DNA from 3 places in the Gudongella sp. DL1XJH-153 genome. Region 3 is predicted to be linked to each of the others. Evidence: riboswitches for the same ligand, from Rfam matches in the RefSeq annotation. Region 3 holds a riboswitch; each other region holds the start of a gene.

Region 1 (10,758 bases), on a different contig from region 3:
GAATGGAAAAACTTGAAAAGGTAAAGGCGGATTTGGAAGAGCTGGGAGTAAAAGCTCTGGCAGTTGAATGTGATGTAACTGATGTACAACAGATAAAGGATGCAGTCAAGGAAGTAAAAGATCATTTTGGGAAAATTGACATATTGGTAAACAATGCCGGAATAGGCTTTATGGCACCAGCTGAAGAGCAGTCAGACGAAGACTGGCTTAAGACAGTGGACATAAACCTCAATGGTGTTTACTTTATGGCAAGAGAAGTAGGCAAGATAATGGTTGAACAAAAATACGGAAAAGTCATAAACATCGGTTCAATCCACAGTACTGTAGCAATGATGGGATCAGGAATTTCAGCATATGCAGCAACCAAGGGCGGAGTGAAGATGATGTCTAAAGCACTTGCCACTGAATGGGCTCAGTACAATATTACCGTAAACACAATCGGTCCTGCTTATTTTAAGAGTGAAATGACTGAGGATGTTGTAACAGACAAGTCATTCGAGGCGGTAGTAAAAACCTACTGTCCAATGGGAAGAATAGGTAAGGAAGGTGAGCTTGACGGAGCTGTTGTGTACTTTGCATCAGATGCATCTAGCTATACAACAGGACAGTACCTTGCAGTTGACGGAGGCTGGACAGCAATTTAATAAAATCAGTTAAGAAACTCAAGGAGGCTACAGCTTGTTATCAAGCTGTAGCCTCTTTTTAGAAGAACTCACAATCGGGCGGGCATGGAAACCCTCCCCTACACAGGATTGTTGGACAACTGAAATCTTTTGTTAATAAGAGATATAATGAAATTAGTAAAACAAAAAATCTGATTTTATGGAAAAAAAATTATTATGAACATATAATAAGAAATGAAAAGGAATATCAGGAAATATGGGAGCACATAGAAACAAATCCATTGAAATGGGAAGAAGATGAGTATTATAGTTAATGAACATTCTTTTTATCTAGCGTTGTATAAGTAGACCGATACGACTTAACTTTGGAATCGATACACTTGTAGTTCCTAATTTGAAGGAGGAGTTTTATGTCCAAGTTATTTGCTGTATTCTTACCAATTATTTCTATTGTAATAACCACCCTAGTTATTGTGTTCTATAAAAACAATTCATCTGAAACAACAAGCAAAAAAACAAAGTTTTTATGGATTGGGTTTGGTATTTTGATGTTTTTGGCAGGTGTTGTAGTATTTGTAAGTATTTTAAAAGGACGGTAAAATCATAGGGTATCAAGACACATTCTAAATATTTAGCATCAAAGATTGTAGGGGACGGTTTCCACGCCGTCCCTTAAGTTTCCATGTCACCCTGAAAACATTCTATTGATACAATTTCAGATATGGTGTATAATCAAAACAATTAAAGTTGTCACATGCAAGGAAGCTGGGTGCGAATCCCACACGATCAAGTCACTGTGAATGCAGAGCAAACTCCACGATCTTAAAGATCAGCCACTATATACTATGGGAAGGCAGGGGGGAGCGATGAAGCAAAGTCAGGATATTTGCCGACAATGCTCTCATTTTGTTTTCTTTGACTAAAACAGGTGATAATATCTAGCATGGTTTTTTGCATGTAAGTTTGAGCGTTTGCCGGGAAATATCGGCAAATGCTTTTTTAATGCCCAAAATTTTGAAGGAGGTCCAATACATATGAACAAAAACAAGATACTATCCCTAATACTGTCGATAGCAATAGCAGTCTCAATGGCTTTAGGTGTATATTTTCCAAGTGAAGCCTATGCCAAGAATGAATCGGAAAACATTGAGAAGGTCATACAAGAGACAGCAGACTATATCCTTAAAAACCAAGACGGATTTTCAGATGCCTGGTCAATTATAGGGCTTGCAAGGTATCAAAAGACTGATATGGAAAATCTATCAGATACATATTTAAGCAGCTTAAGAAAAGAATTAAACCAAAAGCAGGGCATCTTGACAACCAGCAAATATACGGAATACTCAAAGACAATATTGGCTCTGACAGTATTGGGAATAGATCCAAAAGATATGGAAGGCTACAATCTAGTTGAAAAGCTTTCAGATTTGGATAAGCTTACAATCCAAGGCATAAACGGTCCGATCTGGGCATTGATAGCTCTTGATTCCAACGACTATTCAGATTTGAGTACAAGGGAAAGCATTATTGAATATATGCTGGAAAATGAAATAGAGGGTGGAGGTTGGTCATTGAGCTCAGAAATCCCAGATGTTGATATAACGGCGATGGTTTTAACCAGTCTTTCAAGGTACAAAGACAGAGCCGATGTTAAACCATATATAGAGAGAGGACTAGAATTTATCTCCAAGGCTCAAAACTCAGATGGAGGATTCGAGACAATGTCAGTAGAAAACGCTGAAAGCAATGCACAAGTAATAGTTGCACTTACATCGCTGGGGATTGATCCAGCGAGCGATCCTGGTTTTATCAAAAATGGCAATAATGTAATAGATAATTCAATCGAAAATTTTTACAATATCTCAGGTGGATTTTCACATCTTAAGGATGGCAAGGAGAATAAGATTGCGACACAGCAATCATTTTACGCTTTGGTTTCATATCAAAGATTCAAACAAGCCAAGGCATCACTATTTGATATGACAGATAGCAACATTATAATAGACAACAACAGTCAGGCAAGCGATGAGCCCAGAAAGAATCCATTTGTGGATATAGAGAACGACCCTGAAAAAACAGCAATAATTGAGTTAAGTATAGAAGGGATAATAAATGGAGTTACACAGACAGAATTTCAGCCAGGTAAAAGCATCAGCAGAGCAGAATTCGCAGCCCTTATTAGCAGAGCCTTAGACAAGGAAGAAACCCATAATCACGGATTTTCAGATGTGAAGGAATCAGACTGGTTCTCGGGATATGTTGGAGCAGCAAAAGCCTCGGGACTGATAAAAGGTTATCCAGACAACACATTTAAACCACAAGACAAGATCACAAGACAAGAGGCATCAATGGTTATCTACAATATTGCAAAAACTATGGATTTGGATACGACAATCTCTGAAACTGAGACAAGGAATTACCTAAGCCAATTTCCAGATTATAGAGAGATCGCCGACTGGAGCAAACAAGCCATGGCATTTGGTGTTAAAGAAAGCTATATTCCAGATAACATAATAGATATTGAACCAAGCAGGGCAGCAACAAGAAGCGAAGTGGCAGGAATGCTATATAGGCTTCTTGAGGACATGTAGGGGATTAGCTTTGGCCAACCGATATAGATGAAAGGAATCGATCGCTATGAGTAAAAGAATATGGATAGGACTCGCCAGCTTTTTTCTGATACTAGTTTTAGTGCTTGGGATTCAGATGCTAAACTCAGGGCCAGCAATGGCACCAGCACCGGAACCTGAACTGGAGAATGCTGAATCCACCCAATCAGGATTTCACCTGGAAGAAGAGCCTGAAATAAAGGCGGCAGAGGAAAAGGAGCCTGATTTGGAGACTGAAGAAATAGATCCAGAGACGCCGGCAGAACTTGAAGAAGCAGCTGAGATACCAAAAGAGCAACCAACACCAACTGAAACAGATGCACAGCAGGCTGCCGAGCCACCAGCAGAAACAAGAGAATCAGAAGAGCCAACCTCAACCGAAGAGGGAGCAAAACATGTAACCCTATCTGTCTCAGTCAAAACGCTCCTTGATAAAGAGGAAGCAATCAACCCAGAAAAGTGGGAGCTGGTTCCTGAGGACGGATGGATATTTCCTGCTCAAAAGGTAGAATTCTATGAAGGTGAATCAGTTTTTAACGTTCTGCTTAGAGAAATGAAAAAGAATAAGATTCATATGGAATATGTTATGACACCCATACATAATTCAAATTATATTGAAGGCATAGGAAACATATATGAGTTTGACTGTGGAGAATTAAGCGGGTGGATGTATTCGGTCAACGACATATCACCAAGCCTGGGGACCAGTAACTATCTACTCAAAGAGGGTGATACTGTTAGATTGCTGTATACATGTGATCTAGGAAGAGATCTGGGATTTGAGTTCGATGAGTAGAGACCCTTTTTACACCTATCACCCAATCATAAACATTATCTTTTTTACAGTAGTAATAACTACAACGGTATTTTTGCTTAATCCAATAATCCTGGTGCTTTCATATTCGGCAGCATTTGTGTATTCGGTCAGGCTAAAGGGAAGAAAGGCACTAAAATTCAACCTCTTGTATATGCTGCCCTTGATGGTCTTTGCAGCAGCAATAAACGTCCTGTTTGTGCATGAAGGGGCAACAATACTGGGCTATTTTAGCAATGGTAACCCAATAACACTGGAATCATTGGTGTATGGTCTCTTTTCAGCCCTGATGATAGGCTCCGTCATAATCTGGTTCTCATGCTACAACGAAGTAATATCATCAGATAAAGTCATATACCTCTTTGGACGAATCCTGCCCAAGACATCACTGATATTTTCAATGGTTTTAAGACTGGTGCCAATGTACAAGGCCCAGATAGGAGTTATCTCAAATGCACAAAAGGGGATAGGCAGAGATTTCCATACAGGCAACTTGTTTCAAAGAGCAAGAAACGGGCTAAAGATCCTCTCAATAATGCTGACCTGGGCACTTGAAAATGGAGTCGAAACATCTGACAGCATGAAGGCTAGGGGATATGGACTAAAAGGAAGAACTAGCTTCTCAATATTTAGGTTTGATGCAAGAGACCGTGCGCTTGCAGTCAGTTTAGGAGCACTGATGGCAGTATTTTCTTATGGTCTGGGAATAGGCAGATTTTACTTTAGGATATATCCAACGGTAAAATGGACAGAACTTACAAAGACAAGCATCCCATTTTACATAAGCATTGCAGTTATTTTCTTTTTACCAATAATCTTAGGGATAATGGAGGACATAAAATGGAAACATTTAAAATCAGCGGTTTAAGCTTCTCCTATCCAGAGGAAAAGACAAGGCAGTTAAAAAATATAAGCTTATCCATTAAACAAGGTGAGTTTGTAACCATATGTGGGGAAAGCAGTAGTGGTAAAAGCACCCTTTTAAGACACTTAAAGCCAGCATTGACACCATATGGCATAAAAAAGGGAGATATCCTGTTCCGGGGACAGCCCATTGAAGAATTTGATTTGCGGACACAGACTTCAAAGATAGGTTACGTACTCCAAAACCCTGAAAATGGGGTAGTCACAGATAGGGTATACCATGAACTGGCATTTGGCCTGGAAAGTCTAGGATATGACAATAACACAATACGACTCAGAGTTGCAGAAATGGCAACATTTTTTGGAATAAGCGATTGGTTTATGAGAAAGGTGACAGAACTATCTGGAGGACAAAAGCAACTCCTGAACCTGGCCTCCATTATGACAATGCAGCCAGAAGTATTGATACTGGACGAGCCCACAGCACAGCTAGACCCATTGGCAGCCACTGAGTTCCTGGATACCATCAAAAAAATAAATCTGGACATTGGGACGACAATAATCATTTCAGAACACAGACTAGGGGAACTATTCCCCATGAGCGACAGGATTCTAGTAATGGATAATGGAGAAGTGATCATAGATGCACCACCAGAAGATGCCAGCGGCATGATTCTGGAATCTGGACATGTGATGGCCAAGGCACTGCCATCATATATGAAAATATTTGCAGCGGTCGAAGGAGAATCAGCCAAGACAAAGAGCTACCCATTGTCAGTAAAAAAAAGCAGGGAATGGCTAAGCGGGAAGGTAGAAGACCGGATAATCAAGCATCCAGAAATTCCGCCGAAAGAACAGTTAGAAGAAAAGACAGAAGCAGCCATGGAATTAGCTGATGTTTGGTTTAAATATGACCGAAACGAAAAAGATGTAATAAGGGACCTGTCGATCAAGATAGAAAAGGGCGAGTTTCATTCGATTGTAGGGGGAAACGGCACAGGAAAAACAACAATGCTGTCAATCCTGGGCGGTTTAAACAAGCCATACAGAGGCAAGGTGAACCTTGATCCCCATACAGCATTCCTGCCCCAAAACCCTCAGGCCCTCTTTGTTGAGATGAGCGTTGAAAGAGATATATATGAAATGCTCAGATCGATTGAAAAGGATATGGAAAAAAGAGAAAAGAAGGCAAAAGAAGCAATAGAATTGCTGGACTTGGAAGATATCCTAAAAAGGCACCCCTATGATCTAAGTGGAGGGGAGCAGCAAAAGCTGGCAATGGCCAAGGTTTTGCTTTTGGAGCCTAAAATATTACTGCTGGACGAACCCACAAAGGCACTGGACAGCCACTTTAAAACAAGACTGGGAAATATATTGAGGGATTTGGTTAAAAAGGGCACCACAATTGTTATGGTATCTCATGACATAGAGTTTTGTGCAGAGTACTCAGACCGGGTCTCACTCATTTTCAATGGTTCCATTATAGCGACAGAAAAACCTCGGGAGTTTTTCTCAGGCAACAGCTTCTACACAACAGGAGCAAACAGAATGTCAAGGCATGTATTCGAAAATGCAGTAACCACGGAGGATGTGATTGATCTATGCAAAATGAATGGATTGTAGAAGACAAAAGATATATTGAGCATCCTGGAATAAGGAAAAGATCAACCATATCTGCATTTATAATATTGGTGCTGATTCCATTGACCATATGGTTTGGGATGGAATTCCTAAACGATAGAAAATACTATTTCATAAGCATGTTTTTAGTGGTATATACCATGGTGCCATTTTTTATGGTATTTGAAAACAGAGACCCTCAGGCAAGGGAACTCATTGTGATATCAGTTCTTGCAGCCTTGGCAGTAATGGGAAGGACAATGTTTTTCATGCTGCCGGCCTTTAAGCCAATGATGGCCATAGTGATAATCTCAGGTATAGCATTTGGTCCGGAAGCAGGATTTCTGGTAGGTTCCATGAGTGCCTTTGTATCAAACTTCTTTTTCGGGCAAGGTCCCTGGACCCCATGGCAGATGTTTGCATTGGGTCTGACAGGATTTCTTGCAGGTGTATTGATTAGAAAAGGTATTCTTAGGAAAACACGACTTAGCCTTTCGATATATGGATTTTTAACGACATTTTTGATTTACGGTGGAGTGATGAACATAGCATCAGTCTTGATGTATACAGAAAGAGCAAATATAAGGATGTTTTTGGCATCATACATTTCAGGAATACCTTATGACCTAGTTCACGCAATTAGCACAGTATTTTTCTTGTATTTTTTATCTGGGCCAATGATAGAGAAGTTGGACAGAATAAGAATAAAGTATGGAATGTTAAGATAGAAGGAGAGGATGATAAAATGTTTAGAAACAACAAAGAGTTTTTAAGGATTACAACACTACTTATGGCAATAGTTATGTTTGCAATGGTGATATTGCCAGTTGCACCCGTGTTGGCAGAGGCCAGCAATCCGCTGTACAGCGAAAAGGCCACTGAGAACATAGACAACCTATATAACGGTTACCGCAATGGAAAAGGTGAAATTGTGGGCAATGGCTATACTGATCTGGATGGATTCATGTTGGGGGTTATCCATCAGACTGGAGCAGATGTACTGAATTGGGATTACAATGAAGAAACTAAGTTGGGAGCATTTCTGGATCAGAAAATTCAAGCTGTAATTGAAGCAGAGGACACAGATCCGGTACCAGCCCATCACCTGGCCAAATTGTACTACGGAACACTTGAATTGAAGAAAACCTCCTTAGCGGCTTCACTTTGGGACATGTTAAAGGCCAGATATGATACTGCAGGTAACGGCACCTTTGGAGAAGATGGCGAGTACAGCCAATATGTCAATTTACCGGCATATGATATCTTGGTTTTAACCGGTAACATTTCAGAATTGGAAAATCCTGAAAACATGGCTACCTATATACTGGATCTGCAAAATGACAATGGAAGTTTTGGAGATTTTCAAAGCACAACCCAGGCTGCAAGGGTACTTAATAGCCTAAAAGATCTAGTTGCTGAGGATAACCTTGCAGCGCTGGATACAGCTATGGATTCTGCACTTGTTTGGATCAAGGATCAGCAAAAAGACAATGGTAGCTATATAAGTGGCGACTGGGATGATCCAATAACAAATTCAGCAGAGACAGTATGGATGATAGATAGATTAAACCTGGATGAGCAAGAATGGCAGTATGAAGGCACATCAAAAGGAGCCATAGAATTTTTAGCTGCAACTGATTATGAGGGAGCGAATATTGCTTCCAATGCATGGGCATTATATGCCTTTATGCTTAAGGATGCAAATCCTGATACAGATGTCGCCGGAGGCGATGCTGAAGAACCACTAGGTACTGTAACAATAAGGATAGAAGGACCGGACTATACAATTTTGCCGAGTACCGAAGTCCAGGTTGAAGGAAACAAGAGCTATTCAGATATAATTGTCGAAAATGCCGTAGAATTGGGATATACAGTTCAGCAACCGGATGGATATATAGGAAGCATCAATGATATTCCTGGACAGACCTATTGGGCTGTAGCTCCATATCAGGAGATATACGCAGACGGAGATTCATTTGTACTGTATGGTGGAGCTTCAGGAAAATTTGGAGAGATTACACTTTCAAAGACGACCGCAGAGCCAGGAGACAGCTTTACAGCCACAGTAAAGTACGATAACGGAGATCCAGTTGAAGGAGCAACAATACTATATTATACAGAGAATAAAATGACATCTCCCACTGCAGTAGATGTTGTGACCGATGCACAGGGCAAAGTGAATCTAAGCATCGATTCAGAAGGCGAATATCAGCTGGCAGCACATAAAATCAATACAGCAGAATATCCAGCGCCTGACAATGGCTTGGTGAGAAGCCTGCCAAAAACAATAACAATAGAAGAATACCAAGAACCACCAGCACCGATCGTAGAAAGAATAAAGGTAGAATTTGCCGTGATAGATGATGATGGCGATGTAATATATGGACCAAAAACAGTTAGACTATATAGTGATGATAGATTTGGATTAACTGCATTGGGAGCACTGGAGGAAACAAGTCTGGATTATGAATCTGAATCAAACGATAGTTTTGTTACAGAGATTGAAAGAATCAAGAATAAAGGTTTAAGTGGATGGATGTATGCTGTCAATGGAAGAGCACCCAGCATTCCAGCGATTGACAAGGAAGTCCGCGATGGAGATGAAGTCCTTTGGTACTATTCAAAATCAGAATCATCAAGGGTACCAAAGTTTCCGGATGAAGAAGATATAGAAGAAGAGATTGAAGAAGAAATAGAAGAAGAACCAGTATTTGTAATTCCACCAAGAAGAACATTTAGCGATGTGGGAGAAGACATCCTTTGGGCAAAAGATGCCATAGAATTATTGGCAGGTCGAGGAATAATTTCAGGAACAGAAACAGGTCAATTCGAACCAAATAGATCAATAAACAGGGCAGAATTTGCAAAGCTGGTAGTTGAAACATTAGGGGATAAATCACTAAGCCAAGGAACAGCAATGTTTTCAGATGTAGATTCCACTAAGTGGTATGCAGACTATGTAGGAAAAGCATTTGCAAAAGGTTTGATCCAAGGAAGCAATGGTAACTTTAGACCAATGGAAAGCATAACAAGAAATGAAGTAGCAGTGATATTACACAGAATGCAGAATGGAGAAGCTCCCTATTATGGTATGATCAGCTTTGCAGACGGAACAGAGATTCCTGCTTGGGCTAGGGAAGCTGTAGCATTTTCAGTGGAAAGAGGCTTGATTACAGGCTACGACGACAACACATTTAGAGGTGAGCAGCCAATGACAAGGGCAGAAGTAGCGGTACTCCTGTACAGATATATACAGATGATGAATTTATAAACACAAGAAAACGCGGAATAAAAACCGCGTTTTTTCACGCTGTTTTGAGCCTGCCGAAGAATCTTTCATATAATCATTTAGCTGAAAAAAACATCGCTAATATGAATATTAAGTCCTAATATAATTTAAGGTATTTCTAGAGGAAAATTCTCTTTCATGTAGAGCGAAGGCGATTTTTTTGCATTAACACTGCTCATGTTACTTAACACAAAATAATGAATTAGAAGTGTCATAAATTAAGTATAGAGACCATATATATACCAACTTTATTAATGTATAATAGCTATAATAGATTGAATTATCTAAATTTACATGTAAGAAAGGGGGCAGAATCACGAAAAAACAGGTGTCTTCGTTTCAAGTATAATTCGCTGACAATGAGTCACGGAGAGATGGTATTACATTTATGGAGATGCTTAAAATTATCTATAAAAGGGAGGAATTTAACTAATGGAATTAGGTACGTATGCTTTAATTGGTGAACGATCTTTATGGGCATTATTGCCACTTGCTACATATCTTGTACTGATTTTTATGGGTAAGAAAGCGTTATCAGCAACACTAGGAGGCGTAGCTGTAGGAATTGTACTTACAATGCTAGGTCCAGGAAGTATTGCAAGAATGTTTGCATCTTCAATGGGATCATTTTTGGCATTGATTGGTTTGATAATTATGCTGGGAAGTGGCTTAGGTGAGTTGATGCTAAAAACCGGTGTAAGCAAGACCATTGTAAAATGGATTATCGATAAAATTGGTGTAAACACTGAGAAGAAAGGAATTCTTGCTATAATAGTATCTTCTACAGTAATTTGTGGACTTTTAGGTACTTTGGCTGGCGGGAATGCAATAATTGCCCCAATAATAATACCTGTTGTTGCTGCAGTTGGCTTGACTCCAAGTACAGTTGGAGCAGTTTTTCAATCATCCGGTGAGACAGGTCTGATCTGGGGACCTTTT
Region 2 (10,758 bases), on a different contig from region 3:
TGCTTGTCCAAGAGCTATTGAAGGTGTCTCTATTATACGTTTATCAAGGAATTTTGATTCTGTGATTTCATATTCATCCTCTCCAGGAACCAATTTTTCAGCAGCCTTTACAAGAAGAAGTGCAAAAGGAAACTGTACAATAAGGTTTATAAGGTTAAATGAGGTATGTGCATTTGCAATCTGTCGTGTAACATCTCCTGGTGAAAGATACGTCACCAGCCATTCTATTGGATACCTGAATATAGTCATAAACATTATTGTTCCAGCCAAATTAAATAAAAAGTGAATAATTGCTGCTCTCTTTGCTGTCTTGTTTGCACCTATACTTGATATCATTGCCGTAGTTGTGGTTCCGATGTTTTCACCAAAAAGTATTGGAAATGCAAGGTTCATGGAAATCAGGCCTTCCCCTGCCAGAGCCTGCAACAGACCAATTGAGGCAGAACTACTTTGAACTATTGTTGTAAGACCAAGACCAACAAGCATTCCCATAAATGGATTATTCAAGCTTACCATTACATTTGTAAAAGCAGGCAATTGAGCCAAAGGCTTCAGCCCATCCCCCATCATATCCATACCGATAAACAATATACCAAAACCGATAAGTATTTCAGAGTAGGTCTTTGCCTTTTTATTTTTTGCACCTATCCAAATTGCAACTCCAATTGCTACAGCAAGTGGTGCAACCTCTGTCAATTTAAATGCAACAAGCTGTGCAGTAACCGTTGTTCCAAGGTTTGCACCCATTATTATACCTACCGCCTGTGGCAGAGTCATCAACCCTGCATTAACAAAACCAATAACCATTACAGTTGTGGCACTACTGCTTTGCACTGCAATAGTTACAACTACTCCAACCAATACTGCCATCAACCTATTTCTTGTGAGTCTTTCTATCATTTTTTTAAGTTTGTTTCCAGCAGCTTTTTCAAGACCATCACCCATGGTATTCATACCAAATAAGAATAATCCCAGACCACCTAATACCGGAAGAGCCGTATCCATTCTGTGTTTCCCCCTTTGTCTCTAAAATTTAGGAATAAAAATCAATTATTGCCAAAGATATTCTATGCATCACTCAAGACCTGGATAATCCAATTGTCTTAATGCTTCATATATTATTATATTTGCTGAATTCGATAAATTCAATGATCGAGCGATGTTCTTTTTCATCGGTATTCTTATTGCATGTTTAATATTTGCATTGATCAAAGACTCTGGCAGTCCTTTTGTTTCCTTGCCAAAAACAAAGAAGGAATTGTCACGGTACTGAAACTCTGAGTAATTCTTCTCAGCTTTTGTTGTTGCAAAATAAAAATCACCATCTGGGTTTTTCTCCACCACTTCCTCAAAACTATCGTAATACTCTAGCTTAACCAAAGGCCAGTAATCAAGACCAGCTCTTTTCAAATGTTTGTCAGTTAGTGAGAATCCCAGCGGTCTTACCAAGTGTAATACAGCCCCTGTCAACGCGCATGTCCTGGCTATACTCCCAGTATTATGCGGTATCTCAGGCTCGACCAATACTATGTTTAGAGCCATCTTTACCCTCCAATATTCTTCAAGTCTAAAGTACGAACTTCTCAATTGCCTGTGCAACACCATCGTGATTATTATCCTCTGTTACATAATACACTTTCTCCAGCACAGATTTTGCTCCATTGCCCATCCCTACGCTGATTCCTGCAATCTCAAGCATAGATAAGTCGTTTTCATTGTCACCGATTGCCATTGTGTTATTCAATGAAATATTCATCAGACGACAAAGATGCTCAAGGCTTCTACCCTTCGATACGCCTTCTTCCATTACCTCTAGATTATTTGTCCAGCTCTTTGAAATTGAAATGCCTTCAATTGAGCCAAGTCTTTTTTTAAGCTGTATCAACTTGTCCAGATCATTGTCTATAAAAAGAAATTTGAAAACATCTAGATCGACTCTTTCAGCAATATCTCGGATGCTTTTGTAAATATCAACATCGATAGATTGTCCGGTGAATTTACCGTTGGAAGATGAATAGTAGTCTACAATCTCTTTAACATAGGTTCTGGTAAAGAAAGTATCTTCATTGTAAAAATGAAAGTACACTGACATATCATGTCCTATTTCCATTATTTTTTCAAGCTTTTTTTTATTAATTGGCTTTCTGTATATATCATTTCCCTTATTATCAACTAAAATAGCTCCGTTGCAAGCTGCTATATAGCTATCAAGGTTCAATAAATTTGCATAATGCAATGCAGATTTAAGAACTCTTCCTGTTGCAAGTACCACTTCAACATTCTTTTCCTTAGCCATTGCTATAGCCTTCTTAGTTCTTTCTGTTAGCTTGTTGCTGCTGTTTAATAAGGTTCCGTCCATGTCTATTGCGATTAATTTTATATCCATGTGATTCCTCCTGACACAATTAATATATCACAACGGAGTTGAAAATAAAATATCAAAAGCTCCCCATCAAAGTTTAAGACCGGGAATTTTTATCCCGGTCTAGCATATATTACGTTAATTTTCTAAGTAATTGTTCCATCGATTCAACAATAACAAGTCCGTTTTTAATCATTTTATTTAGGATGGCTGTTGCTGCACCTCCGGTGTAATCAAACTCATCGTACTTTCTCTCACTTAGGTAGACCACTTTCTTTCCTGTCTCCAATGCATCTGCAGCCATTTGAAGGTTTTTCAGGTTACCACTTCCAATAGGTACATTGGTCATAACAACAAAATCTGTATCAGATATCATCTCCTTGTTTTTCCTTTCTGCTTTATCGGAAATCCCTGAAAATGGTTTTTCTTCTGCTACCGGGATCTTAAGACTTTTTGCATACTGCCAATCGCTATCTCCAGCATTTAGTACCCCAAGGGTAAGCTGATATCCTCTTTGGTAAAGGACATTAATTAAATCCTGACCAGAGCCTCCTCCTGATATTACGTGAATCTTTATGTTCATCTCGCTACGTATTCGCTTGTTAACTTCAAGGGGTATAACTGAAATATGCCCTGTATATCTATTTCTCTCAACTGCAGCCCTCATGCCATAAGCCTGCAGAATATTTTCAGTTGTGATAACATCCTCAGGTGTACCCTGGCTTATAATACTGCCTTTTTTCAAAAGCAGTATTCTGTCTGAGTATCTCGTAGCAAGATTGATATCATGGATTACAAGTATAATAGTAATACCCTTTTCCTGATTCATCTTCCTCAGTAGATTTAAAATGTCAATCTGATGATTAATATCCAAATGTGAGGTGGGCTCATCCAGTAGAATTATCTCAGTATTCTGAGCCAGTGCCTTAGCAATAAAGACCCTTTGTCTTTCACCACCGGATATTTCAGTTATAAGTCTGTCCCTTATATCAAATGTATTGGTCATCTCCATGGCTTCATAGATAAGTTCTTTGTCTTTTACATCTTCTTTTTCAAATCTACCCTTGAATGGATGTCTACCCATTGAAACAACTTCCTCAATGGTAAACTCAAAATCAAGAGTTGTATCCTGCGGAACCAAAGAAATCTTTCGTGCTATTTCCTTTCTCTTGTACTCCTCAAGATTTTTCCCCAGAAGTTCAACCTGTCCAGATTCAGGTATGTAAAGGCCATTAATTGTTTTAAGCAGTGTTGACTTCCCAGAACCATTTGGTCCAATTATGCTTATAAATTCTCCACTGTCAGCTTGGAAGCTTACATCTCTAATAACAGGAGTAGAGGAATAGCCAAAGACAATATTCTTTGCATTTACTGCCATCATAATATCACTACCTTATCCATTAAAGGGCTCTTTTCTTGCTTCGTAGAAGATAGATAAAGAAAGGCCCTCCAAATATTGCTGTTATTATCCCTACAGGAATTTCCATAGGGGAAATAACAGTTCTCGCTATTGTATCAGCAAATACCATAAATATACTTCCCACTATAGCAGATGAAGGAAGTAGAATTCTATGATCTGGTCCAACAATCAGTCTAACTATGTGGGGTATGATTAAACCAACAAACCCTATTATACCACTTATGGATACTGCCATAGATGTAATAAAAGTTCCAAGAAGAAGTATATACACCTTTGTCTTTTCAACATTCACTCCAAGACTTTTTGCAGACTCCTCTCCTGTCAGCATTATGTTTATATCCCTGGCAAAAAATAATGTAATCGCCATTGCAATGATCATGGGTATCGAAATTGATGTTATTGGAGTCCAACCTTTTCCAGATAGGCTTCCCATAGTCCAATAAATGATTTTTGTCATATCCCTATTATATACTACCATTAAAAGTGATGTTATTGCAGTTAGAAACTGTCCAACTGCAACACCTGCAAGCAATAGGGTTGTAACTGGTACTTGATTTCTGATCCGACCTATATTATACACCAGTGTCACAGCAATTAACGCCCCGATAAACGCCATCACTGAAATCCCTGAAAAGCCAACAAAAGCAACATTCAATCTAAGTATAATAGCGATAGCTGCTCCAAGAGCAGCACCTGACGAAATTCCAAGAATATATGGATCAGCCATTGGATTTTTCAACAATCCCTGAAAAGAGGCTCCAGAAATTGACAACCCGGCTCCAACAATCACTCCTAAAAGTACCCTAGGAAGTCTTACACTCCATATTATGGAATGCTGAGAATCTGTAATTGAATCAGTCCCAATAAAGCTTGAAAGTCCTGGTATCTTAGATGCCACAACTTTGTAAACATCAATTGGATTAATACTTGCAGATCCAATTGTCGCTGTAACTCCAATTGTTATAACAAGTAGTATAATCAGTATCAATAAGGTTATACCATAGGATTTAATCCGGATTTCTTCCTTCACATTAATCACAGCCTTACTTAATTGTTTATTTCAGGATGGATAGCTTCAATTATCAATTTAAGTGCATCAATTATTCTTGGTCCGGGTCTTGACATTATATTGCCGTCCAACAAATACACTCTATCATTCTTAATGGCATCTATTTCACTATATCCTGGTCTTTCCTTTATAGAATCTGCTGTCTTCTCGGGAAGGTCATTGGCGGTGATGTATACCTGTGGATTTCTCTCTATAAGCTGTTCAAGATCAAATTGTGGGTACTCGCCATCAGCATCTGCTGCAACATTTTCACCACCAGCACGATTTATGAGCTCATCTACAAATGATCCCGGTCCTGCAGCCATAAGTGGTTCATGCCAGATTTCATAAAAAACAGTTTTTTTATCCAGTCCTTCTATTTTCTCGGCTAACTCAGCTTCTTGTGATGTCATTTCTTCAACAAGCTCTTTTGCTTCATCTTCATGTCCTGTTATTTTTCCTACCTTTATTATTGTGTCATACACTTCCTGGAGACTCTCAGGCTCAAACCCTGCAATCTGGATACCAGCTTCAAGGAGTCTCTCGTTTTCCTCAGTTACGCCGTCCCCATAGTTAATAACAAGATCCGGTTCAAGTTCAATAATCCTTTCAAGATTAATTCCATTAAAATCTCCGATTTTTTCAATATCCAAAACCTCTTCAGGATAATCGTCATAGCTAGTTACTCCTACAACCTTGTCTCCTGCACCTACTGCAAATAATATCTCAGTGTTACTTGGTGCAAGGGAAATTATTTTTTCCGGAGGATTCCCAAAGTTTATGGTATTTCCAAAATCGTCCTCTATACTCAGTACAGCATCCCCAACTTCTTCTGATTGTTCTTCAGGCGTTTCAGGCGTTGAAGGCGAACTGCAACCTGACAACAAACCAACTGCCAACATCATTGCCAATAAAATAAGAATTCCTTTTTTCAAGTTTATCGCTCCTTTTTTTGCATAAATTAAAGCCCATCAAGAGATGAGCTATTCTTACAAATTGCATACATCCCTCCCTCCGAGGTAAAGCGCTTAGTAGATGTGATAGGCAGATATCCTGACTTACGGTTCATCCTCGGTTCAGCTCCTTCCCGGTTTCCCAGTGGCTTATTGCTGACTTCGTTCCCGTTTACAGTAGCGGGGGCTGTAGTGGATTTGCACCACTTTCCCTTTTAAATCTCAAATGTGAGATACCTATTTCAAATATTATTTGTCTTTATGATATCAGAACAGGATGACTTAATCAACCAGTTCCATTTTATAATTTTCTGAAGGTGTTATCTACTTCTTTTTTATATGAAATATCTGGCAATCCAAATTCCCAGATTCCAAGGAGTGATTGGTCTGTTGTAATAATACCCTTGTGCATAATCACACCTGTGTTCTATCAAGAACTGTACCTGCTTATCAGTTTCAGGACCCTCAGCAATGGTTTTAAAACCCAGATTATGTGCCAGAGTAATGATTGTGGATACAATATCCTGGTCCTTTTTGCTTTTTTCTATTCCATGCACAAATGATTTATCAATTTTTAAGTAGTCGATAGGTAAATCCTTTAAGTACTTCAATGAGCTGTAACCAGTACCGAAGTCATCTATTGATACTTTTACTCCCAGTTCTTTCAATTGAATCAACTGGTCTATTACTATATCAGAATTTGATGCAATTGATTCAGTTATCTCAAGAACTAAAAGCCGTGGATCAATCTTTGTATTTTCCAATACTTCCTGAATCACCGTTATGAAATCCATGTGATAAAACTGATGAGCTGAAATATTAACTGATACACTCAAATCACCCAAGCCTATCTTGCTCCATTCATCAATCTGTCTACACGCAGAATCCATTACCCAATTCCCGATTTCAATAATTAGACCGCTATCTTCTGCAACTGGTATAAAATCATAGGGTTACACCGATCCTAGAACGGGATTGTTCCATCTCAGAAGGGCTTCAACCCCATCTACCTCTCTTGAATTCATATCAACCTGAGGCTGATAAACCAATGATAATTCTTTGTTTTTAATGGCATTTTTCAAATATGATTCCATTCTAGTCAATTTATCATCATGTTCATTTTCAATAGAATTAAACATCACAACGTTGTTACGACCATGTTTTTTTGAGAAATACATTGCATTGTCAGCTTTTTTGAACAAAGTATCCATATTGCTGCCATCATCAGGATAGATACTTATCCCTGCACTGGATGATATGTTGATTTCCATCTCATTAAATACAAAAGATTCCTTGAACAAATCCCTGATCACCTGAGCCAATTGATATATTTCATCCAAATCATTATGTTTCAAAATTACAACATATTCATCTCCACCATACCTGAATAGTTTGGAATCTTCGGGTATATGGGTTGTTAATCGCTGTGTAACAGCCTTTAATAGCTGGTCTCCCATTTCATGCCCCTAGCTATCATTAATTGTTTTGAAACGATCAAGATCCATCATGAATATGGCAAATTGTTCCTCAGCTTCAATCAAATAATCAATATATCTATTTAGAGCATACAAGTTAGGCAGCTTGGTCAAGTAATCGTTAAAGGCCATATCACTTAATGCCAATTCAGCTCTTTTTTGCATTGTTATATCTTTACCTATGCAATGAATACCAATTATTTCATCATCAATAACAATAGGAATAACTGTTATATGCAGATCAACTATTCTTTCTTTTCTATCGTACATAGCTGTTTCATATTGAATGGATCTTCCTTCCAATACCTTTAAAAACTGATTCATGGTGTATTCCTGACGTTCTGGTACAATAAATGGCAAAAAAGGCTCCCCAATAAGTTCATCAGCTGTGTATCCCATCAATTCTTCAGTAGCTCTATTAACCGATGCAAACCGTCCTTCCAAATCATATGTTATGACAGCATCTACATTGTCCTCAAAAAGTGATCGATACCTTTGTTCATCTTCCTTTAACTTCCTTTCAGTTTCCTTCTTTGCAGTAATATCCCGTGCAATTCCAAAAGCGCCAATTATCAATTCATCCTCAATAATCGGTATTGAGGATACCTGGAAGCAAATAATCTCATTATCACGATTGTGCAATCTAATTTCAAATTGTGAAGCCTCTTTTCTCAATACCTTTGAATAAACATCTTTAGCAATTTCTAAATCATCTTCATGGATATATTCTGAGTAATGAGAATTTATTAATTCATCTCTGGAATACTTCAAATATCTTTCACTTGAGATACTAATATTAACCACATATCCCTCTTTATCCAAAAGATAATTCATATCAGGACTGATTTCAAAAAGAGCTTCATATAATTTTTTTTGACTCTGGGCAAGTATATTTGATTTCTCTTTCCCATTACTATGATTGTTCTCGGATTTCTTATTCATATAGAAACTCTCCTCTTTATGACTCAAAAATCTGAAAGGGTATATCAGCAGTTATTCAGCTGCCTCCAGCTCAGAAAGATCCTCATTTGGCACAGACATATCCTCACTATTCTCATCATTAACAGGATCACTATTCTCTGGAGATACATCTATTATCGGTATTTCTGGTTCTGGGTTTTGAACTTCCTGGGCTGGTACCTGAGGAGTCACAATCGGTTCAGGACCCACTTTGTAAATATAGTCTCTCTCCCTATAATAGTCATGTGATATCTGTTCTGTACTTACTATTTCTCCATTTCTTGTTATTGATTTAAAGGCATTTACCTTATACCCGTTTCTTCCTTCCTGTACCATTTCCCTCGTTCCAGGCTGGATTGTGTCATCAAGATTCTCATGTACCTTGTATGGTATTGTTGCAACATAGCTTGTTGAAATATCAATGGAATAATCCCTGTTATCCTTGTCACCGTAAATATAGAAGTATACTCTGGTACCTTCTACCTTGCTGTCAATCATTACAGGATAATCAAAGTCATTCCTAAATACCAGATCCAGATAACCTGTAGCAACAGCTGCATCAGTTCCTCTCGGAACATATCCTGGTGCTATGGAATGGGGACTTCTTTCAATAATTTTCATATCAGCAAGAAGGAGTGCATTGTATAAAGTAGTTGACGTCTGGCATACTCCTCCACCCATTCCAGGGATAAGCTCACCGTTTTCAATTACTGGAGCTTCCTGATACCCATATCTTGCCTGTCTTGGACCAGTTGTCTTGTTGTAGGATACTTCCTGACCCGGCATTACAAGCATCCCTTTAAAGGATTCTGCAGATAATCTTACATTGTGGCTTCTTCCCGCTGAGCTTCCTGCAAAACTGGTAGAAAATTCTCCGATAACACCATTGATTTTTTTATAGTATTCTTCCTGAATTTTGGGTTCTTGTGTTATCACGGAAATTTCCAAACTCTCAACTGTAAGGATTTCTTCCGAAACCATCTCAAGAGATTTCTTGAAGGAATCTCTGTCGAGATACTTTCCTTGAACAGGTTTTATGATTTCAAACTGTCCTGACTGAAAACTGAACTGTGCATCAACCGGTTCAATCTCAATATCCTCGGCGATTACGTCAAGGACGCTATCGGCATTTGTAGTTTTTATAGTTGGGGACAAAGTATATACCTTTGGATTTGTCTGGAGATCTCTTATTGTTTGAAATCTTTGTATTACATTCCCTAATCTTCCAACACTAAATGCCTTCATGGCTACCTCATCGTAATTGAAATCCAGATCAATATCTGACATATTCATAGAATATATTGCACCAGGATATCCTTCCACTGTAAGAGTTATTTGCTTAGTTTCATGTACTTCCTTGGACTCCTTAAGCTTCTGAATCCCATCCTCCAATGTCAATCCACCCATTGGGATTTCATCTATTATAATTCCTTCATAAAAGGTATCCTTTGCAACATAGCTGTCCAGATAATAGTAGCCTCCAAGACTTGCTACACCGAAGACCGTTAATACTATTATTAATATTTTGATTCCTTTTTTCACTTCCCCACCCCGTTCTTATAATAAAGACAATAAACATTAACAGGACAATCTTCACAAAGTGGTTTTCTTGCCTTACAAACCCTTCTTCCATGAAAAATCAACTGATGATGTGCCTTTGTCCATCTTTCTTCAGGTATACTATTCATTAAGTCCTTCTCTGTATTTTCAACTGTCTTTGATGCAGCGAGTCCAATTCGATTTGATACTCTGAACACATGGGTATCCACAGCTATAGCTGGTATTCCAAAGGCATTGCTCGCAACAACATTTGCAGTCTTCTTACCAACACCAGGCAGTTTTATCAGTTCTTCAATAGTATCTGGAACCTTTCCTTTATGCTCTTCTAGAATTATCCCACAAGTAGCTACTATATTCCTACTCTTGGTTTTGGAAAGTCCGCAACTCCTGATCCTTCTTTCAAGGGCTTCTACTCCAATTCCAATGTAATCTGAAGGCTTCTTCAATTCCTCGAACATCTCTTCAGTAACCTTGTTTACTCTGACATCAGTGCATTGAGCTGATAAAATTGTTGCTATGAGAAGTTCGAAAGGGTTATTGTAATTCAATTCTGCTTTTGCCTCAGGATACAGGCCATCTAGTATTTCAAGAACCTTGCTTTTTTCAATCTTTGTAAGTCTTTTCCTCATGTCATTCTCCTATAGTATTTCAATCTCATGGGAAACTATTTCCACTCTTCCATCCAGGTCCACAAACCTTATTACATTATTTATTATGCTTCTTACATGGACTGTTTCATTGGATACACAGGCAAACCCGATAACAGAAGATTGCCATGTATCAAAATAATCCACTTCAGCCACAGATATATTGAATCTGGATTGTAGTCTTCCAAGTAAGCTCTTGATCACCTGTCTCTTTTCCTTTAGTGAATAGACTTCAAATATATGCAATTCAACTGAACATGCACCAATTATCATAATTCCACCTCTTGTTATCTATTTCTTAGTCTAATAGTATACTATTTCAGACATAAAGAA
Region 3 (10,758 bases):
CAACGGAGGTGCAAAATAATGGAAAGAAATGAAATGAAGGCATATATAGCAAAGAGAGTGGCAAAATTGCTTCATGATGGTGACGTAGTTAACCTTGGCATAGGTCTTCCAACCCAGGTATCAAATTATCTGCCAGCGGGAGCAAATATTTTCCTGCAATCAGAAAATGGTTTTATTGGTTTGGGCCCTGTACCTGAAGAAGGCAATGAAGACTGGAGAATAACAAATGCAGGAGGGCAGTGTGTTACCATACTTCCTGGAGGAGTATTTTTCGATTCATCAACATCATTTGGAATTATCAGAGGTGGCCATGTTGATATGACAGTTCTGGGAGCTTTACAGGTAGATGAAAAGGGTAATCTTGCCAACTGGATGATTCCAGGGAAAATGGTACCTGGAATGGGTGGAGCCATGGACCTTGTAACAGGAGCAAAAAAGGTTACGATTGCAATGGAGCACACAGCAAAAGGTGCAAAAAAGATTCTTAAGGATTGTACACTGCCCCTTACTGCGGCTGGCCAGGTTGACTTTATTGTTACAGAGATGGGTTTGATGGAAGTTACTGAAGAAGGTATAGTTCTTAAGGAAATCAATCCAGAATTTACGGTTGAGCAGGTACAGGAAGCAACTGAAGCAAAACTGATTATTGCAGATGACCTTAAGGATATGCAAGTATAGTTTGAATAAAGAATTAGGGCACCACCGGGCTTATCTGGTCGGTGCCTTTACTCTGGGGGATGTCGATATGAAACTAGACAGCATTAAAAGAATTGGTATAGCCGGAGCCGGTACAATGGGATCTGGTATAGCCCTTATCTTTGCAAAGAAGGGATATAAAGTCACAGTAATGGATTTGAGCATAACTCTGCTGGAAGATTCGCGAAAATTGGTGGACATATTTAACCAGACTCTCTTGGCTGAAGAATTAATGACAAGCGATGAAGAAGAAAGAGTAATGAGTAATATTGAGTACTCTCTGGATAAGAGTGCATTTAAGGACTGCGATTTGATTATTGAGGCAATAGTTGAAAAACTGGAAGTGAAGCAAAGCTTTTGGAAAGAAGTAAAATCAATAGCTAAAAAGGATGCATACCTTGCAACCAATACATCAGGATTAAGTATCAACAGTATTTCTGAAGATATTGTAGACAAGACAAGATTTGTGGGAATGCACTTTTGGAATCCACCTCATATAGTGCCTTTGGTGGAGTTGATCAAGGGAGATGAGACATCGGATGAGACTGTTGAGGTTCTCAAATCTCTGATGAAGAGAATTGACAAAGAGCCTGTTATTGTACAGAAGGATACACCAGGATTTATCGGTAACAGACTTCAGTTCGCAGCTTTCAGGGAAGCGCTCCACATTCTGAAGGAAGGAGTCGGGACAGTGGAAGATATTGATAAAGCCATGAGATTTGGGCCCGGTTTCAGATATCCGGTATTGGGACCACTTGAAACAGCTGACCTTGGAGGATTGGACACATTCTACTATATTTCAGCATATCTGTTTAAAAATCTTAGTGATAGCAAGGAAGCTCCTGAGATACTCAAGGAGAAAATAGATTCAGGAAATCTTGGCGTTAAAACAAAGGAAGGCTTCTACGAGTATTTTGATGGACAAGATGAGGAAGTTATAAAACGAAGAGACAGTATGTTTATTAAAATGTTAAAATTGAACAATTCAGCTGAAAAAAAATAATATAATCCCATTAATATGCTTTGCTATATTAATGGGATTATATTATCATATACAGAGAGATATCTTGTCTTATCGTTATAATTACTATAATAGGATATGGAGGATGCTATGGAGATACTACTTAATGAAATAATTGAAAACAACAGACACCTAATTAAAAATGGTAAGGTTGCAGATTACATACCAGCACTTGCAAAAGCAGACTTTGAGAAAATTGGAGTAACAGTTGCTGGTAGAACAGGAGCATTATTATATAGTGCAGGGGATTACAATCAGAAGTTCACACTTCAGAGTATATCAAAGGTTATTTCATTTCTGGTAGCTGCAATGGATAATGGAATAGAAGATATTTTTGAAAAAGTAGGGTGTGACAGCACAGATGAACCCTTCAATGCGTTTACCAAGCTGGATCTACCAAATGTAAACAAGCCTGCAAATCCGTTGATTAATTCCGGTGCGATTCTTACAACTTCCATGATCAAGGGGAATGGAGATGAGAAGTTCCAAAAAATATTGGAACTTACAAGACGGATGGCTCACAATCCGAATATAGGCTATAACGAGGAGGTCTACCTCTCAGAAAAGAAGACAGGCAGTAGAAACAGATCCATGGCATATCTTATGAGCAGTAAGAATATTCTTGAAGGTGATGTTGAGGATGTTCTTGATACATACTTCAAGCAATGTTCCATTGAAGTTGACACTAGAGATCTTGCAAAAATTGGTAGGTTTATCTCAGCAGGATGTGAGGGAATAAATATAGATGGAATTTCGAGAACAGATATGTCGATCCTTTTAAAAGGCTTGCTATTTACCTGTGGAATGTACAATTACAGTGCACGCTATGCAATTGAAGTTGGTATTCCTTCAAAATCAGGTGTAGGTGGAGGTATTATGGGTGTCCTTCCAAATGGCATGGGAATTGGTATATTTTCACCAGCTCTGGATGAGAATGGAAATTCATCAGCTGGAATTGGAATAATCAAGGAACTCACAAGGAGATTACACTACAATATATTTGATGATAGAAAATTGCAGGTGGAAATTGATACCCACTAGATAATTAAGGAAAAGCTGGTGATATGATGGAAGGAAGATATTTTAATACAGAAGATGGCTCAAGAATATATTACAGAATAGGTGGAAAGGGGCATCCAATTGTATGTATCCACGGATTTGGAGCGGATAGCACTACATTCAGGCTGACAGAAAAGATACTCTCAAAAGATTTTCTTGTCGTTACATTGGACCTGAGAGGTCATGGAAGGACTGTGATAGGAAATGGAGATCTCAGCTTTAATGCGATGGCAAGTGATATTGAGGTGCTTAGAGAGTATCTAGATTTAGGGAAAATCAATTTACTGGGTTGGTCCATGGGTGGAGCTGTAGCAATGGAGTACTTAAAAGACTTTGGACAGGATAGAGTCAAGAATCTGATTCTTGTTGAGACATCACCAAAGGTTATTAATGATGACAAATGGAAGTATGGACTTTTCAAGGGAGATTTTACCAGAGAGATGGCTGAAGAGGAACTGTTGAGTATCAAGAATGATTTTAGAGGTTTTGTTTCACGGTTTATGAGTAAGATGGCTCCTGAACTAGATAGTGAAAATCTAAAAATCGCAATTGAGGCAATGGGAAAAAACAATCCTGACTACATGGCAAGAATCTGGGAGAATATTATTTCTGTTGATTACAGGGATGTTCTAAGAGATTTCGAGGAGCCATGTCTTGTAATAAGTGGTAATGAAAGTGCTTTTTACGGCGTAGACTCAGGTCAGTTCTTGGCAGGAATGATGAAAAAAGGAATTCATCATTCAATAAGTGGAGGTCACCTTGCACCAATTGAAAGCCCTGTGGAATTCAACAGGGCTGTAAAAAGCTTTATTTTCGATAATTACAATGTCATTTTCTTCATCTAGAATAGATATCAGAATTTCCTTTTCGCCATCAGCTCCCTTTATGAAGCTGCTGACCCCAAGAAAGGTCGCAACCATTACAAAGACAACAAGTATTGATAAGATGATTTTTAAGTGTTTATTCTTCAAATTTATCCTCATTAGTATGATCTTGATTCAAAAGGTATTTCCTCAAAACCTTCCAGTCTATTTACTTCAAGTGACATTACAAATAGTATGTTTGCCATAAGGTTTGAAATATCTAGAAGTATTTCTGGAACAATTATACCTGACTGTTGAATCAAGTATAAATTACGTGTAACAATTTTAGCTTCACATCTTGCAATATGGTATTGTGTTGCAAGTCTGTTACCTACAGGATAAATGAATCCTGCTACCTTGTGTCTATCTTTAAGGACATGATAGATCGTCTGGCCATCTCTTAGGTCATCCAGCGAAATTGCTAGTTTTCCCCTTAAAGAACCATTAAGATGCAAAACCTTGTCCATCAGCCACCAGGTTTCCTTTTCCAGAGGAGTCCCCATCGAAATAATGTGCCCCAAGGTTGAAGACAGTTTGTCAGTAAGTATTTCATGGTCAACCATTTTGTTTTTGTCGTTTAGAAATGGATATGCTATAAAATCAAAATTTCCGTTCATTTTATCCCTCCTAGTTTTTTTAATAAGAAAAGAATCTAACGATTCTCCAAGGTAGCTTTTCTTGATACTCATGTACGGACATTTCATTATACAAGAAAAAAAGAAATTTCCTATTCATAATAAAAAAAGCTCCTCAACTAGGAGGAACTGAAAAAATCTAAAAATGGATAAACTGCAACTGCTGTTACCATAATTGTTTCCTCCTTTCCCTCCGAAAGCGGTTCTTACATTCAAAAGGCAGGTCTCCTGGCTAATGGCTGTGACCATCTCACCTTCCCATGATCTAACACAGTGGTATCTGAGATGGATGTACCATATACAGTAGCGGGGGCTGCAGCGTTTCACGCATTTCCCTATTAAGTAAAATACACCTATTTAAATATTCAATTGTACAAGTTAATTTTACACGCCAAGATCCAATAAATCAAGAAAAAGAAAATCCCTCAAATTGAGGGATACATTTAGCTAGAGAAATGGCATATATTTCTCAGAGGGCTCATTTTCTGATTTTGAAAGTATATCCTCAAGAATTCCAAGTCCCTTGTTTATTTCTTTCTCACCTACAGCACTAAAGCTTAAGCGTATAAATTTCTCTGAGTCACTGGAGTCGGTGAAGAATACTTTTCCAGGAACAATTGCCAAACCTCTTTTTCCACATTCCTCATAGAGCTCAATGGCATCGAATTCTTTAGGAAGTGAGACCCATATACTAAGACCTCCAACTGGTTCCAGGTATGAAATGCCAAAATGCTTGAGTTTCGCTAGTCCTGAAATCATAAGCTGATATCTATCCCTGTAGAAGGCTGTAATATTTTCTATATGATCTCTCCAGAAACCTTTTCTCAAGTAGAGGTCAAAAGCTCTTTGAAGGTATCCAGAGGATGAAATGTCAGTGGTGTGCTTGGCTTTGATAATATCCTTCATCAATGCCTTTGGTAGAGTCATAAAACCTATTCTTACTCCAGGCATGAAAATTTTGGAGAAACTCTTGATAAAAATAACCTGATCAAATTTGTCCATGGTCTTTAAGGGTAGCTTATTATCGTCAGAAAAACTTAAATCAGTCAGAAAATCGTCTTCGATAATGTAGAAGCCATATTCCCGAGCAAGTCTAAGGACATCTTTTTTTCTCGTTTCGCTGTAGCAGATTGTTGTTGGACTGTGGAAGTTTGGCATAAGATAAATAAATTTGGGTCTGTATCTTTTTACATACGACTTGAGTCCATCCAGGTCTATTCCATCTTCATCCATTGGTATTCCTATAATCTTGGCTCCTCTTGATTGAAATGCCGCAAAAGCACCTGGGTAGGTAGGGTTCTCAACCAAAATAACATCTCCAGGTTGAATAAGTGTCTTTGAGATTATATCAAGACCCTGCTGACCTCCGGATGTAATGAGTATCTGATCCTTGGTAGCCGAAATCGAGTAATGCTCCAGAAGAAATTCTGAGATAGACTCTCTAAGTGGTCCAAAGCCTGTGATTTCAGGGTAAAGAAAAGCCTGACCTCCGTCTCTGTCCAAAACTTCAATTAATGATTTTTTAAATTCCTCAATTGGGAAAAGTTCTGCTGTAGGTGAAACGCTTGCAAAATCTATACTGTTTTTAAGGAGAGGGTAGATACCAGAAAGCATTAGCTCCATGTCACCTTCTTCTACAAGATAACTATCCTGACTAAATGAAGGACGCTTAATAAAGGTACCGCTACCTTTTACAGTATATATATAATTCTCCTGCTCAAGGAGTTTATAAGCATTTACTACTGTAACATTATTAACCCCAAGCTGTTTGGAAAGAGATCTAATTGAAGGGAGCTTTTCAGATTGGATATTGTCGTCCTCAATAACATCCCTTATAGCCTCGTATAATTGGATATACAAGGGTAAATCCTTCTCCTTGTTAAGCCTGATATGAGTAAGCACATTGATCAGTCCTTTCTGTATGGATACACTTAGTATATCATATTGGTTTATATAAAGGTATTATAATTAGTACCTGGGATTCGTAGGATTGACATATCAATTACTTGAAGGTAACATTGAGTTAATAGGATTAAATGTCTAAAAATACTAATTGCAACTGATATTTTCAAAAATTAAAAACACAGAAAGGGACGCCGGGGACGGTCCTTTTTGTCCCAAAACAAGAAAAATGCGGGAGGAGTTTTTATGGCGAGATTGAGTAGAGAAGTGAGTCCAACAGGTTATTATCATATTATGATGAGGGGTATAAACAAAGAAATGATATTCAAGAACAATTTTGATAAGAAGAATTTCCTTTCATTGATTGAAACAAAGTTTGAAGAAGATGTTTTAATTGTTGCATTTTGTATTATGGATAACCATGTACATATCATTTTAAAAGGTGAATTGGATGACATTTCTTTATCTTTGAGAAGAATAAATACCTCTTTTGCGATGAGAATAAACAGAAGCCTGGATAGAGTAGGGCATGTGTTCCAGGATAGGTATAAAAGTGAAATTATTCATAATGAAGCTCATCTTCTATGTGCAACAAGATATGTGCATAATAATCCCGTAAAAGCTGGAATCATCAAAAGTCCACAACAATATGACTGGAGTAGTTATTCTCATTTCCTTCAAGGTAAAAGTAATCTTTTAGATTCTGGAGAAATAGAGAGGATTATGAAGAGTATTGGATCGAATAAACAGTTTCAGGATTTTCATAAGTTGGAGGATGAGATTAGATTCATTGACACAAAGGAAGAGCTAGATAGATTGGAGTATTCAAGAGCTCAGAGAATTATTCATGACTACCATAAGAACAAGGTAGAAATTGATTCTCAGAGTATAAGAAGAAATTCAGATGAAATGGATCAACTTATAGGTATGCTATTAGAAAACACAAACTTAAGTATAAGAAAAGTATCAGAATTACTTGAGGTCAGCAAAAGTACCGTACATAGGTTAAGCAGAGGAGGAATTTAAAATGGGACAAAAAGGACCGTCCCCGGTGTCCCGAAATGGATTGTTTTCAACGATTGTGGGGTTATTGTCAATAGTGGCACTTTTAATTATGGCGTTGACATTTACTGGCGTTCTCAATGAATCGGCCAGGGATTTTGTAATTCCTATTCTGGGAATACTTATATTCCACGAAGGATATATAAGATATGAGAAGCACAAATTATTGGGAATGTTTCTGATGCTGCTTTCTGCAGGAGGGTTCATGGTTATATTGTGGAGACTAATATCGGCATAAGGAAAGGATGTTATTGTGAAAATCACTAAAATGGTTCTTCTATTGATTATATTGACTATATTTACGTCAGGCTGTTCAGCAGGTGAGATACCGCTTTCTGATGTGGACAAAACAGTTATTGAAAATTACATAAGAGATGAATACAGAACAGGTGGAAGTGTTGGGAATACATTTGTGATCATCGATATTCTTGGCTCGGATAAATCCAAGGAAGAAGTATATATTTGGGCACTGATTGAAGAGCATTCATTTGGTGGGACTGACGCAAATCTTGAATCCGGGGCATCCCTACCCTTTGTACTGGAAGTTGATAGGGAGGATGATCTTATTGAAATAACCAAAAGCAGGATTCCAGGAGATGGATCAATCTTTACAGAAAATGTAAGGGAACTTTTTCCTAAAGAGCTGCACAGCAAGATTTTGGATTATTCAAGTGAGCATATCGATGACCTAATAGCTGAAATGGAAGAAAAGGTGGAAAAGAGACTTCTTATCTCACCAGAACACAGGCTGGCTTCTGAAAAGGCCATTGAATATGTTATGGAATCACCTTGGGAGAACAAATTGAGAATTGATTTTTCAGAGGTAAATTTCGAAAAGGTTCCTCCTGAGGTTTTCGACAGCCTATGGACCCATGACGGGCCTGCAACTCCAGATAGCATTGACTCCTCTGATTTGCTCGTAGAGCTTGGTTCTGGAGAAGGTCACAATTTTGCGGGGCTTGTTTTTGATGTGGAAAAAAAGGAGATAATTGGATATCTCCCTATTCAGTAGCTATTAAGGTCTTTCGTTAATTTTAAAGTCAAATATCTCTGGCCTGTTGTAGTGACCGACTGGATCCCAGTCAAGCTTTGATTCCACAATCATATCCAGGTCAATTTCTGCCGTAAGAATGCCAGGTTCATCAAACAATGGTCCTGCAACGTATTCACCATAGGGGTCTATAATACAGCTGCCACCTCGAGACATTACTTCCGGCTCATTTTCAAGATCCCTGTAGTATTTTAGATCTGTGGGATACATTGATTTCTCAACATATTGGTTGCTCATAAAGACAAAGCATCTTCCCTCAAAGGCAATGTGTCTTAAAGTTGCCTGATAAACTTCTCTTTGATCTGCCGTTGGCACAATATAAAGGTTGACCCCTTTCATATACATGGCCATCCTGGCCAGTGGCATATAGTTTTCCCAGCATATAAGAGAACCCATTTTACCATAGGGAGTATCTACAACTGTTATGGTTGACCCGTCATCTTCGCCCCAGATAACCCGCTCAGCCGCAGTGGGCTTTAATTTTCTGTGCCTTCCCATATATCCTTCTGGTCCAAAGAACAGGTTGCTGCAATGGAGCGTGCCGTCAAGGCCATCACCATTTTTCTCTGTAACCCCAATGGACAGGTATATCTGCAGCTCTTTTGTAAGCTCTGCCAACTGGTCTATCTCTGGTCCTGGAACTGCAACGGAATTTTCGTAATATCTTCTGTAATCTTCTCTTGCTTCCTTGGTCCTGCTTCCCACAACCATTCCAAATGTTAGCCCCCTTGGGTAGCATGGAATAAAGCTTTCAGGAAATACAACCAGCTTTGATCCGTTTGAAGCAGCTTTTCTGGTAAGTACAATGGTCTTTTCCATCGTCTTTTCCAGATCAAACAGAACAGGTGAGTCCTGAATTATTGATACCTTGAATTTCTTTTCCATATATAAGACCTCCTATAGTTCCTTTATAATAAGCTAATTATAACACAGTAATGTATCAAACGGGTTCTTAACAGGAAACAGAAGTCATTTTCAATAAAGTATGTTAAAATATAGTTATGATGAAACTGGGACAAATAAAAGGAACCTTCCCGAGTGTTTTATCATGGAAGGAGTGATGAAGTGGACTTGAATATGAGAGTTAAGTCTTGCTGATCAAGCAATGGTTATTCCACAGGTTTAGTGGAAAAAATTTTAAAGTGTCCTAAATGCAAAGGTAAGTCTCAGTCTGTTGGAGCTGTTACAGTTGAGCATATGGTAAAGGATGAATACAGGAATAAAGTCAAATACAAGAATTACAACATATGTCTTGAACAAGACTGTGATGTTGTATACTTTTCTCAAAATGAAGATACCATATTAAGAAGAAATGACCTGAAAGTTGACGTATGGTATAAGAAGGACGCTGATCCCAAATACATATGTTATTGCAGCAAGGTAACCGAAGAACAGATTATCGATGCTGTAATAAATGGCGGAGCAAGGACCTTTACTGAAGTTGTTAATATTACTGGTGCAATGAAAAATTGCAGGTGTGAGGAGAACAACCCACTAGGAAAATGCTGCAGCCCACAAATAATCGAAACCATTAAGTTGGCATTGAAGCAAATGTAAGAATCTAATCAGGGGCAAACAAAAAGAACCGTCCCTGGTGTTTGAGGGGACATAATATATGAAAAGACTTGGAATGGTAATCCTTATATTATTAATATTATCCATTGCTGGGACAATGATATTTTTCTCATTTGAAGAAAATCAGAAGTGGTTTGTAAGATATCTTGACAGTTTTTCCAACAAGGGAAAACAAGTTGTCGAGAATGCATATATTCCGGGTGATGGAATAAGTTACATCAACGGAAGGTATTTGGTCTGGAACGGTGAGGAGCTGTCTGTATCGGATGAATCTGGGAAAATTCTTTGGGAGAGGACATTTCTGATGGATGATCCCAAGCTGGATATTCGAGATAATCTTATTGGTATCTATGATAGAATAAGCGGTGAAGCAATGGTCTTTAGCTTCAATGGAGAAATTCTTGCTCAGATAGAAGAAGAGTCACCAATATTTTCATTTAAGCCATCAAAAAATGGACATATTGTCCATATTAAAGAAGAGGCACGGCAGGTTCTTAAGATATATGAAAGAAATGGAGAACACCGTGAGAACATTATATTCACAAAAGGCTATCCAATTGACTACATCCTGGAAGAGGAGTCAATATTGGTTACCGTACTTGATTTCCAGAACAAGGGAATAAATACAAAAGTATTAAGGTATAATGAAGACGGTGATCAGGAGTTATATTCAATTGACGACAGGATAATAATTAAAGTCGCAAGTATGACAAAAGGCAATCTGATAGTTGCAGATACTGGAATATATATGCAGCAAAATGAAGACCTGGTGTGGGGTAGAGATTTTCCAATGCTAAAGGATGTCTTGCTTGATGGAAATGAGATATACGTCATATATGGTGACAATCTAAGAATTCTGGATGACAAAGGCAGCACATTGAGGCAGGAGACCTT

What was found. Region 3 has a riboswitch for cobalamin ahead of ACOEN1_RS06960 (hypothetical protein). Riboswitches for the same ligand answer to the same signal wherever they lie in the genome.
Region 1: linked by a shared signal. The riboswitch ahead of ACOEN1_RS11430 (S-layer homology domain-containing protein) and the one ahead of ACOEN1_RS06960 (hypothetical protein) in region 3 are both predicted to bind cobalamin.
Region 2: linked by a shared signal. The riboswitch ahead of ACOEN1_RS00250 (helical backbone metal receptor) and the one ahead of ACOEN1_RS06960 (hypothetical protein) in region 3 are both predicted to bind cobalamin.

The regions. Positions count from the first base shown of each region.
Region 1 covers NZ_JBMEMN010000036.1:370-11,127, forward strand. The annotation lists gene ACOEN1_RS11420 (glucose 1-dehydrogenase) at 1-644, shown strand, start outside; gene ACOEN1_RS11425 (hypothetical protein) at 1,034-1,222, shown strand; cobalamin riboswitch at 1,329-1,531, shown strand; gene ACOEN1_RS11430 (S-layer homology domain-containing protein) at 1,658-3,214, shown strand; gene ACOEN1_RS11435 (DUF4430 domain-containing protein) at 3,261-4,028, shown strand; gene ACOEN1_RS11440 (energy-coupling factor transporter transmembrane component T) at 4,021-4,914, shown strand; gene ACOEN1_RS11445 (ABC transporter ATP-binding protein) at 4,887-6,533, shown strand; gene ACOEN1_RS11450 (ECF transporter S component) at 6,512-7,258, shown strand; gene ACOEN1_RS11455 (S-layer homology domain-containing protein) at 7,276-9,801, shown strand; gene ACOEN1_RS11460 (TRAP transporter large permease subunit) at 10,252-10,758, shown strand, end outside.
Region 2 covers NZ_JBMEMN010000001.1:50,724-61,481, forward strand. The annotation lists gene ACOEN1_RS00225 (Na/Pi cotransporter family protein) at 1-1,005, opposite strand, end outside; gene trmL (tRNA (uridine(34)/cytosine(34)/5-carboxymethylaminomethyluridine(34)-2'-O)-methyltransferase TrmL) at 1,075-1,542, opposite strand; gene ACOEN1_RS00235 (Cof-type HAD-IIB family hydrolase) at 1,568-2,386, opposite strand; gene ACOEN1_RS00240 (heme ABC transporter ATP-binding protein) at 2,496-3,743, opposite strand; gene ACOEN1_RS00245 (FecCD family ABC transporter permease) at 3,763-4,770, opposite strand; gene ACOEN1_RS00250 (helical backbone metal receptor) at 4,830-5,765, opposite strand; cobalamin riboswitch at 5,857-6,039, opposite strand; partial or broken gene ACOEN1_RS00255 (sensor domain-containing protein) at 6,119-8,200, opposite strand; gene ACOEN1_RS00260 (VanW family protein) at 8,252-9,760, opposite strand; gene nth (endonuclease III) at 9,757-10,407, opposite strand; gene ACOEN1_RS00270 (DUF503 domain-containing protein) at 10,417-10,698, opposite strand.
Region 3 covers NZ_JBMEMN010000014.1:4,061-14,818, forward strand. The annotation lists gene atoD (acetate CoA-transferase subunit alpha) at 1-19, shown strand, start outside; gene ACOEN1_RS06940 (3-oxoacid CoA-transferase subunit B) at 19-678, shown strand; gene ACOEN1_RS06945 (3-hydroxyacyl-CoA dehydrogenase family protein) at 746-1,699, shown strand; gene glsA (glutaminase A) at 1,808-2,758, shown strand; gene ACOEN1_RS06955 (alpha/beta fold hydrolase) at 2,782-3,621, shown strand; gene ACOEN1_RS06960 (hypothetical protein) at 3,759-4,256, opposite strand; cobalamin riboswitch at 4,476-4,647, opposite strand; gene ACOEN1_RS06965 (PLP-dependent aminotransferase family protein) at 4,722-6,134, opposite strand; gene ACOEN1_RS06970 (transposase) at 6,423-7,202, shown strand; gene ACOEN1_RS06975 (hypothetical protein) at 7,204-7,476, shown strand; gene ACOEN1_RS06980 (hypothetical protein) at 7,492-8,250, shown strand; gene ACOEN1_RS06985 (carbon-nitrogen hydrolase family protein) at 8,254-9,174, opposite strand; partial or broken gene ACOEN1_RS06990 (Csac_0668 family 2Fe-2S cluster-binding (seleno)protein) at 9,388-9,846, shown strand; gene ACOEN1_RS06995 (DUF5711 family protein) at 9,905-10,758, shown strand, end outside.